DNA from 4 places in the Bacillus sp. N5-665 genome. Region 1 is predicted to be linked to each of the others. Evidence: a T-box and tRNA genes for the amino acid it is inferred to sense, from the RefSeq annotation. Region 1 holds a T-box; the other regions hold tRNA genes.
The links. The T-box of region 1 lies ahead of lysS (lysine--tRNA ligase). A T-box ahead of a tRNA ligase gene usually reads a tRNA of that ligase, here a tRNA-Lys.

Region 1 (2,178 bases):
CACATGTAACAGTACCACTAGCATTTTTTATTTTTTGTGCAATTGGAATACTATTTCTTCCAACGCCAGAGCCGAGATCAAGTACTTGCAAGTTGTTTTGTCCTTCAAAGTAATCCATTATTAAATCCATAACTGTTTTAACCGGTTTGTAAAGCCAAGAGCCAGTTTCAAATAATTTGTATTGTTCATAGCAAAGGTCATGATATTTCTTTTCTTCGTGTCTTATGTAATTAATACGATTCATTGTATTTCAACTCCAATACTTTCATTCTAACGAGGTCCTTTAGCAAAACTTGCTAAAGCATCTAAAACTAATTCTATATTACTGATCAAGATTTTCACCTCGCTTTATAAGATATTTGTATAATTCGATAAGAATATAGGTAAACCTTTTAGCCAGAGATATTAAGATTCTTACTGTGGAAAACTGATTTTCTTAAGTGATTAAAAAAATGTATAAACATGGAGAGGAAAATGCATATGATGTTTTATGAAATTGTTTGCTTTTCTTGTAAAAATGTATTTCGTGTTTACGAAGGTAGTGAAAAATATAAGCGATTTAAAGAGAAACCGAAAGGAACTTATTGTTGCGATGAGTGTAGCCACAAAATTCAATTAGAAGCGATAAAGCATTTATTTAGATAGCTTATATGTCCGGAAAAGTTTGACAATAAAAGCATTATAAATTATCATATGAAAAAAACTAATATATAAAGTGGCATGGAAGAGAAGAGTAGTTAAGAAAGGTTACGTACAGAGAGCTCTGGTTGCTGAGAATGAGCGGTATAAATCTTAATGAAAAAAGACTTGGAGCTGCGCAAGGAACTAATTTGTTTAGGGATGGTGCGACGGATTCTCCCGTTATAGAGATAGGGTATAAGCATATTTTGCCGTACCTGAAGAGGTTAATATGGCGACGTATTAACAAACTGAGGTGGTACCGCGAAGCTAACAACTCTCGTCCTCAAGATGAATAATCTTGGGGGTGGGAGTTTTTTTATTGCATAAATTTGAAAATATGAAAACAAATAATAATTGAGGTGAATAACATATGCATTGGGCGTATGAAGTAGCACATGAATTAATAAGAAAACATCCAAATAAAGAAACTTTTGTTTGCGCATCTGGAATAAGTCCATCTGGTTCTGTTCATATCGGGAACTTTCGCGAAATAATAACGACTTATTTCGTTGTAAGAGCACTTCAAGATTTAGGGAAAAAGACTCGTTTTATATTTTCATGGGATGATTATGATAGGTTTAGAAAAGTCCCTAAAAATATTGATCCATCTTTTGCAAAATATATTGGTATGCCATACTGTGATATTCCAGATCCATATGGCTGTCATAATTCGTATGCAGGGCATTTTGAAAAAGAGTTTGAGAAATCGCTTCAAGTATTTGGGATTGAAGTGGAATTCATATACCAACATGCTGAATATAGAAGCGGAAGGTATAACAAAAACATATTAGAGGCTTTATATAAAAGAAAAGAAATATATGATATTTTAATGAGATTTAAAACTGGGGAGTGTAGTGAAGAAGAGCGAGAGAGCTTTTATCCGGTTACGTTATATTGTGAGAGATGCGGGAAAGATGCAACAACGATTACACATTTTGATGAAGTGTTAAAAACAGTACGGTATGAATGTGAATGTGGAAAGCAAAATGAATTATCGGTCTTAGATACAAATATAATGAAATTGAATTGGAAAATCGATTGGCCGATGAGGTGGATGATAGAGGATGTTATTTTTGAACCGGGCGGAAGAGATCATTCATCAGAAACGGGTAGTTATAATGTATCAAAGGAAATTGCGATGGAAATATTCAATCGTGAAGCTCCTCATTATGTTTCTTATGATTTCATTGGCATTAAAGGGAATCATAAAAAAATGTCTAGTTCTTCAGGGAATAGTATTACACCTAGCGAGCTGTTAAAAGTGTATTTGCCCGAAGTGATTCTTTTTATGTTTGCTAAATATAGACCAAACGCAGCTTTTCATATCGGCCTTGATGAAGATGTGATTCGCAATTATACAGAGTATGAACGATTAAAAGATAGTTATGAAAATAAAACGCTCAAAAATGAAGATTTATTTGATGCAATTAAACTCTCTAAAGTTGATAGCGGGTTTAAAGAGTATCCAAAGTTTAATCAGGTTGCTGGAACGTTACC
Region 2 (2,178 bases), 1.8 Mb from region 1:
GGTTGCGGGGACAGGATTTGAACCTGCGACCTTCGGGTTATGAGCCCGACGAGCTACCGTGCTGCTCCACCCCGCGACAATATAATGTTTTTAAAAAATGGAGGAGGTAGAGGGATTCGAACCCCCGCGCGACTCTCGCCGCCTGTCGGTTTTCAAGACCGATCCCTTCAGCCGAACTTGGGTATACCTCCATGAAGGAAAAAACAAAAATTTTATTATTATATGTATCTAAACCATTTAAAAAGAAAATGGAGGAGGTAGAGGGATTCGAACCCCCGCGCGATTCTCACCGCCTGTCGGTTTTCAAGACCGATCCCTTCAGCCGAACTTGGGTATACCTCCGAGACATATAATAAATAAAGTGGAGCCTAGCGGGATCGAACCGCTGACCTCCTGCGTGCAAGGCAGGCGCTCTCCCAGCTGAGCTAAGGCCCCATGTTTTTGGGAATATCGGGAAGACAGGATTTGAACCTGCGACCCCCTGGTCCCAAACCAGGTGCTCTACCAAGCTGAGCCACTTCCCGTTAATAAAAGCGCGCCCGAGAGGAGTCGAACCCCTAACCTCTTGATCCGTAGTCAAACGCTCTATCCAATTGAGCTACGGGCGCATATGGTGCCGAGGGCGGGGGTCGAACCCGCACGGTGGTCACCCACCGCAGGATTTTAAGTCCTGTGCGTCTGCCTGTTCCGCCACCCCGGCATGTCATATTGAAAATTGGAGCGGAAGACGGGATTCGAACCCGCGACCCCAACCTTGGCAAGGTTGTATTCTACCACTGAACTACTTCCGCAAGACATGTTTGAGTTATTTTATTAAAAGTGCGGGTGAAGGGAGTCGAACCCCCACGCCAAAGGCGCTAGATCCTAAGTCTAGTGCGTCTGCCAATTCCGCCACACCCGCATATTTTGTTAAAATGGTGAGCCATGAAGGATTCGAACCTTCGACCCTCTGATTAAAAGTCAGATGCTCTACCAACTGAGCTAATGGCTCTTAATGGCTGGGCTAGCTGGATTCGAACCAGCGCATGACGGAGTCAAAGTCCGTTGCCTTACCGCTTGGCTATAGCCCATTAATTAAGAATGGTGGAGGGGGGCAGATTCGAACTGCCGAACCCGAAGGAGCGGATTTACAGTCCGCCGCGTTTAGCCACTTCGCTACCCCTCCGACATATATGGTGGAGGATGACGGGATCGAACCGCCGACCCCCTGCTTGTAAGGCAGGTGCTCTCCCAGCTGAGCTAATCCTCCATTTTGCCTGGCAACGTCCTACTCTCACAGGGACAAGGTCCCAACTACCATCGGCGCTAGAGAGCTTAACTTCCGTGTTCGGTATGGGAACGGGTGTGACCTCTCTGCCATCATTACCAGACTATATTCATTTAAGACAAGAATCATTTTAACTTATTTAACTTTTAAAGTCAACAAGTTTTTTATATTCTTTCAAAACTAGATAACATTGCTTCATATTATATGGTTAAGTCCTCGATCTATTAGTATTCGTCAGCTCCACATGTCACCATGCTTCCACCTCGAACCTATCAACCTGATCATCTTTCAGGGATCTTACTAGCTTACGCTATGGGAAATCTCATCTTGAGGGGGGCTTCATGCTTAGATGCTTTCAGCACTTATCCCTTCCGCACATAGCTACCCAGCTATGCCCTTGGCAGAACAACTGGTACACCAGCGGTGCGTCCATCCCGGTCCTCTCGTACTAAGGACAGCTCCTCTCAAATTTCCTACGCCCACGACGGATAGGGACCGAACTGTCTCACGACGTTCTGAACCCAGCTCGCGTACCGCTTTAATGGGCGAACAGCCCAACCCTTGGGACCGACTACAGCCCCAGGATGCGATGAGCCGACATCGAGGTGCCAAACCTCCCCGTCGATGTGGACTCTTGGGGGAGATAAGCCTGTTATCCCCGGGGTAGCTTTTATCCGTTGAGCGATGGCCCTTCCATGCGGAACCACCGGATCACTAAGCCCGACTTTCGTCCCTGCTCGACTTGTAGGTCTCGCAGTCAAGCTCCCTTATGCCTTTGCACTCTACGAATGATTTCCAACCATTCTGAGGGAACCTTTGGGCGCCTCCGTTACACTTTAGGAGGCGACCGCCCCAGTCAAACTGCCCACCTGACACTGTCTCCCGGGTCGATAAGACCCGTAGGTTAGAAT
Region 3 (2,178 bases), 2.3 Mb from region 1:
CATTGCGGAAGATTCCCTACTGCTGCCTCCCGTAGGAGTCTGGGCCGTGTCTCAGTCCCAGTGTGGCCGATCACCCTCTCAGGTCGGCTACGCATCGTTGCCTTGGTGAGCCGTTACCTCACCAACTAGCTAATGCGACGCGGGTCCATCCATAAGTGACAGCCGAAGCCGCCTTTCAATTTCGAACCATGCAGTTCAAAATATTATCCGGTATTAGCCCCGGTTTCCCGGAGTTATCCCAGTCTTATGGGCAGGTTACCCACGTGTTACTCACCCGTCCGCCGCTAACTTCTTGAGAGCAAGCTCTCAATCCATTCGCTCGACTTGCATGTATTAGGCACGCCGCCAGCGTTCATCCTGAGCCAGGATCAAACTCTCCAATAAAGTTAGTTTGTCTAGCATCTAAAAATAAAAATTGACGTTTCACGTTGTTTGTTTCGTTCAGTTTTCAAAGAACTAAAAGCGGGTGAAGAGAATCGAACTCTCGACCAGAGCTTGGAAGGCTCTTGTTTTACCACTAAACTACACCCGCGTGGTCGGGAAGACAGGATTTGAACCTGCGACCCCCTGGTCCCAAACCAGGTGCTCTACCAAGCTGAGCCACTTCCCGTTATGGCGCGCCCGAGAGGAGTCGAACCCCTAACCTCTTGATCCGTAGTCAAACGCTCTATCCAATTGAGCTACGGGCGCTTATTCATGATGTTTTTTCGTCGTTGTATTTTGGCGACTCGATTATCTTATCATACTACATTTTCAAATGCAAGTACTTTTTTGAAAGATTTTTTGATGCGGCCGAGAGGACTTGAACCTCCACGGGGTTTCCCCCACTAGGCCCTCAACCTAGCGCGTCTGCCGTTCCGCCACGACCGCGCGGAAAAAACAAAAGTGAGCCATGAAGGATTCGAACCTTCGACCCTCTGATTAAAAGTCAGATGCTCTACCAACTGAGCTAATGGCTCGTAAATGGCTGGGCTAGCTGGATTCGAACCAGCGCATGACGGAGTCAAAGTCCGTTGCCTTACCGCTTGGCTATAGCCCATCGAAATATTTATCTTCTTTTCAAAGACAAATGTTATTGTAACATAATGCCCAATAAAAAACAACTGCCAAATAGCAGAAGTTAAAATGGCGGTCCCGACCGGGGTCGAACCGGCGATCTCCTGCGTGACAGGCAGGCATGTTAACCACTACACCACGGGACCATTTGGTTGCGGGGACAGGATTTGAACCTGCGACCTTCGGGTTATGAGCCCGACGAGCTACCGTGCTGCTCCACCCCGCGATGATACTATTTATATAATTTATATGGTGGAGGATGACGGGATCGAACCGCCGACCCCCTGCTTGTAAGGCAGGTGCTCTCCCAGCTGAGCTAATCCTCCGAAGTGGTGACCCGTACGGGATTCGAACCCGTGTTACCGCCGTGAAAGGGCGGTGTCTTAACCACTTGACCAACGGGCCAGTATGTATGGCAGAGAAGAAGGGATTCGAACCCTCGCACCGCGTTAGCGATCTACTCCCTTAGCAGGGGAGCCCCTTGAGCCACTTGGGTACTTCTCTGTATGGCTCCGCAGGTAGGACTCGAACCTACGACCGATCGGTTAACAGCCGATAGCTCTACCACTGAGCTACTGCGGAATAATAATGACAATTTGTATCTTATAAAATTTCTTATCGTAAGTCAAGATGTTTTTTCACAACATCTTGTACAAACGTGACATGTTTATAATATACTGGATTGCGTTTTCACTGTCAAGATGTTTTCTTTATCAGGTTCAGTTTCCCTTTACACTTTCCGCAGACATATCTTTTTGTATTTATTTGACGTCTTCTTACATATTGAAGCAAACAGCCCATACATTCATACGTATAAACCTTTTTTTCCTTCTCTTCATTAATTATTCGTTTACAAAAGCGTGGCGCATCAACTTCTTTTAACAATTCACGAAAATCTCTATCCCGGTGCTTATAGCCCCTTCCTGTAATATGTAAGTGATAATGACAAAGCTCATGTTTAATGATTCCGACTAACTCTTCTTTCCCATACATTTCGTAATATCGATAATTCAGTTCAATATTGTGTGTATTCAATAGATAACGTCCACCAGTTGTACGCAACCTACTATTGAACATAGCTCTATGTAAAAATGGCATTCCGAAGTATTGTAGTGATACTTC
Region 4 (2,178 bases), 2.4 Mb from region 1:
ATTCGTAGAGTGCAAAGGCATAAGGGAGCTTGACTGCGAGACCTACAAGTCGAGCAGGGACGAAAGTCGGGCTTAGTGATCCGGTGGTTCCGCATGGAAGGGCCATCGCTCAACGGATAAAAGCTACCCCGGGGATAACAGGCTTATCTCCCCCAAGAGTCCACATCGACGGGGAGGTTTGGCACCTCGATGTCGGCTCATCGCATCCTGGGGCTGTAGTCGGTCCCAAGGGTTGGGCTGTTCGCCCATTAAAGCGGTACGCGAGCTGGGTTCAGAACGTCGTGAGACAGTTCGGTCCCTATCCGTCGTGGGCGTAGGAAATTTGAGAGGAGCTGTCCTTAGTACGAGAGGACCGGGATGGACGCACCGCTGGTGTACCAGTTGTTCTGCCAAGGGCATAGCTGGGTAGCTATGTGCGGAAGGGATAAGTGCTGAAAGCATCTAAGCATGAAGCCCCCCTCAAGATGAGATTTCCCATAGCGTAAGCTAGTAAGATCCCTGAAAGATGATCAGGTTGATAGGTTCGAGGTGGAAGCATGGTGACATGTGGAGCTGACGAATACTAATAGATCGAGGACTTAACCATATAATATGTAGCAAATGTTATCTAGTTTTGAAGGAATATACCTTCAATAGTCTGGTAATGATGGCAGAGAGGTCACACCCGTTCCCATACCGAACACGGAAGTTAAGCTCTCTAGCGCCGATGGTAGTTGGGACCTTGTCCCTGTGAGAGTAGGACGTTGCCAGGCTTATATTATTCCGCAGTAGCTCAGTGGTAGAGCTATCGGCTGTTAACCGATCGGTCGTAGGTTCGAGTCCTACCTGCGGAGCCATTATGCTTCCATAGCTCAGCTGGTAGAGCACTTCCATGGTAAGGAAGAGGTCACCGGTTCAAGCCCGGTTGGAAGCTTGGGAAGAGTTTTGAAATTTTTGGCCCGTTGGTCAAGTGGTTAAGACACCGCCCTTTCACGGCGGTAACACGGGTTCGAATCCCGTACGGGTCACCACTTTTGGAGGATTAGCTCAGCTGGGAGAGCACCTGCCTTACAAGCAGGGGGTCGGCGGTTCGATCCCGTCATCCTCCACCATATATATTTTAAATGTCGGAGGGGTAGCGAAGTGGCTAAACGCGGCGGACTGTAAATCCGCTCCTTCGGGTTCGGCAGTTCGAATCTGCCCCCCTCCACCATTTTCTTTAAAATAACCTGAGAGGGTTTATTTTTTTGAAAAGATAACCATACTAGTAAATATTAATGGGCTATAGCCAAGCGGTAAGGCAACGGACTTTGACTCCGTCATGCGCTGGTTCGAATCCAGCTAGCCCAGCCATTTACGAGCCATTAGCTCAGTTGGTAGAGCATCTGACTTTTAATCAGAGGGTCGAAGGTTCGAATCCTTCATGGCTCACCATTTTCGCGGAAGTAGTTCAGTGGTAGAATACAACCTTGCCAAGGTTGGGGTCGCGGGTTCGAATCCCGTCTTCCGCTTTATTACTAAGGGGCCTTAGCTCAGCTGGGAGAGCGCCTGCCTTGCACGCAGGAGGTCAGCGGTTCGATCCCGCTAGGCTCCATCTAAATAAAAAAGCTTATATCATATGATGTAAGCTTTTTTTGTATTTAAAAAGACAACTTTCATATTTGTCATTTAAAATGGAGAAAACGCGAAAATAAAGGATGGGGATAATTGTGAAAGTTGTTATTGCATCTGATTCATATAAAGAAAGCTTAAAAGCTATAAAAGTATGTGAAGCTATTGAAAGAGGATTTGGAGCAATTTTTCCTAAAGCAGAGTACGTAAAAATACCAATTGGAGATGGAGGTGAAGGAACGGTTGATTCACTTGTGGATGCTACTGATGGAAGAATGATACCTCTTCATGTGACAGGGCCGCTTAGAGAACGTATACAAGCCTTTTACGGTATGTCTAAAGATAAAAAGACAGCGTTTATTGAAATGGCAGCAGCATCAGGATTACAACACGTTCCGGTTAAAAAGCGAAACCCACTTATTACAACGACTAAAGGAACCGGAGAGCTTATACTACATGCGCTAGACGAAGGAGCTGAGCACATTATTTTAGGACTTGGCGGAAGTGCTACAAATGATGGTGGAGCAGGTATGCTGTCAGCTTTAGGGGTCAGGTTTATAAATGGAAAAGGGGAAGTAATAGAGCCAT

Region 2: it has a tRNA-Lys gene. The T-box ahead of lysS (lysine--tRNA ligase) is inferred to sense a tRNA for this amino acid. The anticodon was not compared.
Region 3: it has a tRNA-Lys gene. The T-box ahead of lysS (lysine--tRNA ligase) is inferred to sense a tRNA for this amino acid. The anticodon was not compared.
Region 4: it has a tRNA-Lys gene. The T-box ahead of lysS (lysine--tRNA ligase) is inferred to sense a tRNA for this amino acid. The anticodon was not compared.

The regions. Positions count from the first base shown of each region.
Region 1 is NZ_CP093325.1:2,965,715-2,967,892, reverse strand. Features, by position in the region: gene MNO09_RS17925 (class I SAM-dependent methyltransferase) at 1-244, opposite strand, end outside; gene MNO09_RS17920 (DUF2197 domain-containing protein) at 475-645, shown strand; T-box leader at 713-969, shown strand; gene lysS (lysine--tRNA ligase) at 1,052-2,178, shown strand, end outside.
Region 2 is NZ_CP093325.1:4,784,645-4,786,822, forward strand. Features, by position in the region: tRNA gene MNO09_RS27250 (tRNA-Met) at 1-76, opposite strand, end outside; tRNA gene MNO09_RS27255 (tRNA-Ser) at 99-191, opposite strand; tRNA gene MNO09_RS27260 (tRNA-Ser) at 250-342, opposite strand; tRNA gene MNO09_RS27265 (tRNA-Ala) at 363-435, opposite strand; tRNA gene MNO09_RS27270 (tRNA-Pro) at 451-524, opposite strand; tRNA gene MNO09_RS27275 (tRNA-Arg) at 535-608, opposite strand; tRNA gene MNO09_RS27280 (tRNA-Leu) at 612-700, opposite strand; tRNA gene MNO09_RS27285 (tRNA-Gly) at 717-791, opposite strand; tRNA gene MNO09_RS27290 (tRNA-Leu) at 821-901, opposite strand; tRNA gene MNO09_RS27295 (tRNA-Lys) at 916-991, opposite strand; tRNA gene MNO09_RS27300 (tRNA-Gln) at 996-1,070, opposite strand; tRNA gene MNO09_RS27305 (tRNA-Tyr) at 1,082-1,165, opposite strand; tRNA gene MNO09_RS27310 (tRNA-Val) at 1,174-1,249, opposite strand; rRNA gene rrf (5S ribosomal RNA) at 1,255-1,370, opposite strand; rRNA gene MNO09_RS27320 (23S ribosomal RNA) at 1,472-2,178, opposite strand, start outside.
Region 3 is NZ_CP093325.1:5,274,734-5,276,911, forward strand. Features, by position in the region: rRNA gene MNO09_RS29510 (16S ribosomal RNA) at 1-384, opposite strand, end outside; tRNA gene MNO09_RS29515 (tRNA-Gly) at 462-532, opposite strand; tRNA gene MNO09_RS29520 (tRNA-Pro) at 534-610, opposite strand; tRNA gene MNO09_RS29525 (tRNA-Arg) at 614-690, opposite strand; tRNA gene MNO09_RS29530 (tRNA-Leu) at 788-870, opposite strand; tRNA gene MNO09_RS29535 (tRNA-Lys) at 887-959, opposite strand; tRNA gene MNO09_RS29540 (tRNA-Gln) at 965-1,039, opposite strand; tRNA gene MNO09_RS29545 (tRNA-Asp) at 1,127-1,202, opposite strand; tRNA gene MNO09_RS29550 (tRNA-Met) at 1,206-1,282, opposite strand; tRNA gene MNO09_RS29555 (tRNA-Val) at 1,307-1,382, opposite strand; tRNA gene MNO09_RS29560 (tRNA-Glu) at 1,387-1,461, opposite strand; tRNA gene MNO09_RS29565 (tRNA-Ser) at 1,470-1,560, opposite strand; tRNA gene MNO09_RS29570 (tRNA-Asn) at 1,564-1,638, opposite strand; gene MNO09_RS29575 (SprT family protein) at 1,753-2,178, opposite strand, start outside.
Region 4 is NZ_CP093325.1:5,364,401-5,366,578, reverse strand. Features, by position in the region: rRNA gene MNO09_RS30065 (23S ribosomal RNA) at 1-586, shown strand, start outside; rRNA gene rrf (5S ribosomal RNA) at 637-752, shown strand; tRNA gene MNO09_RS30055 (tRNA-Asn) at 762-836, shown strand; tRNA gene MNO09_RS30050 (tRNA-Thr) at 841-913, shown strand; tRNA gene MNO09_RS30045 (tRNA-Glu) at 936-1,010, shown strand; tRNA gene MNO09_RS30040 (tRNA-Val) at 1,016-1,091, shown strand; tRNA gene MNO09_RS30035 (tRNA-Tyr) at 1,109-1,192, shown strand; tRNA gene MNO09_RS30030 (tRNA-Gln) at 1,258-1,332, shown strand; tRNA gene MNO09_RS30025 (tRNA-Lys) at 1,338-1,413, shown strand; tRNA gene MNO09_RS30020 (tRNA-Gly) at 1,419-1,490, shown strand; tRNA gene MNO09_RS30015 (tRNA-Ala) at 1,501-1,573, shown strand; gene MNO09_RS30010 (glycerate kinase) at 1,689-2,178, shown strand, end outside.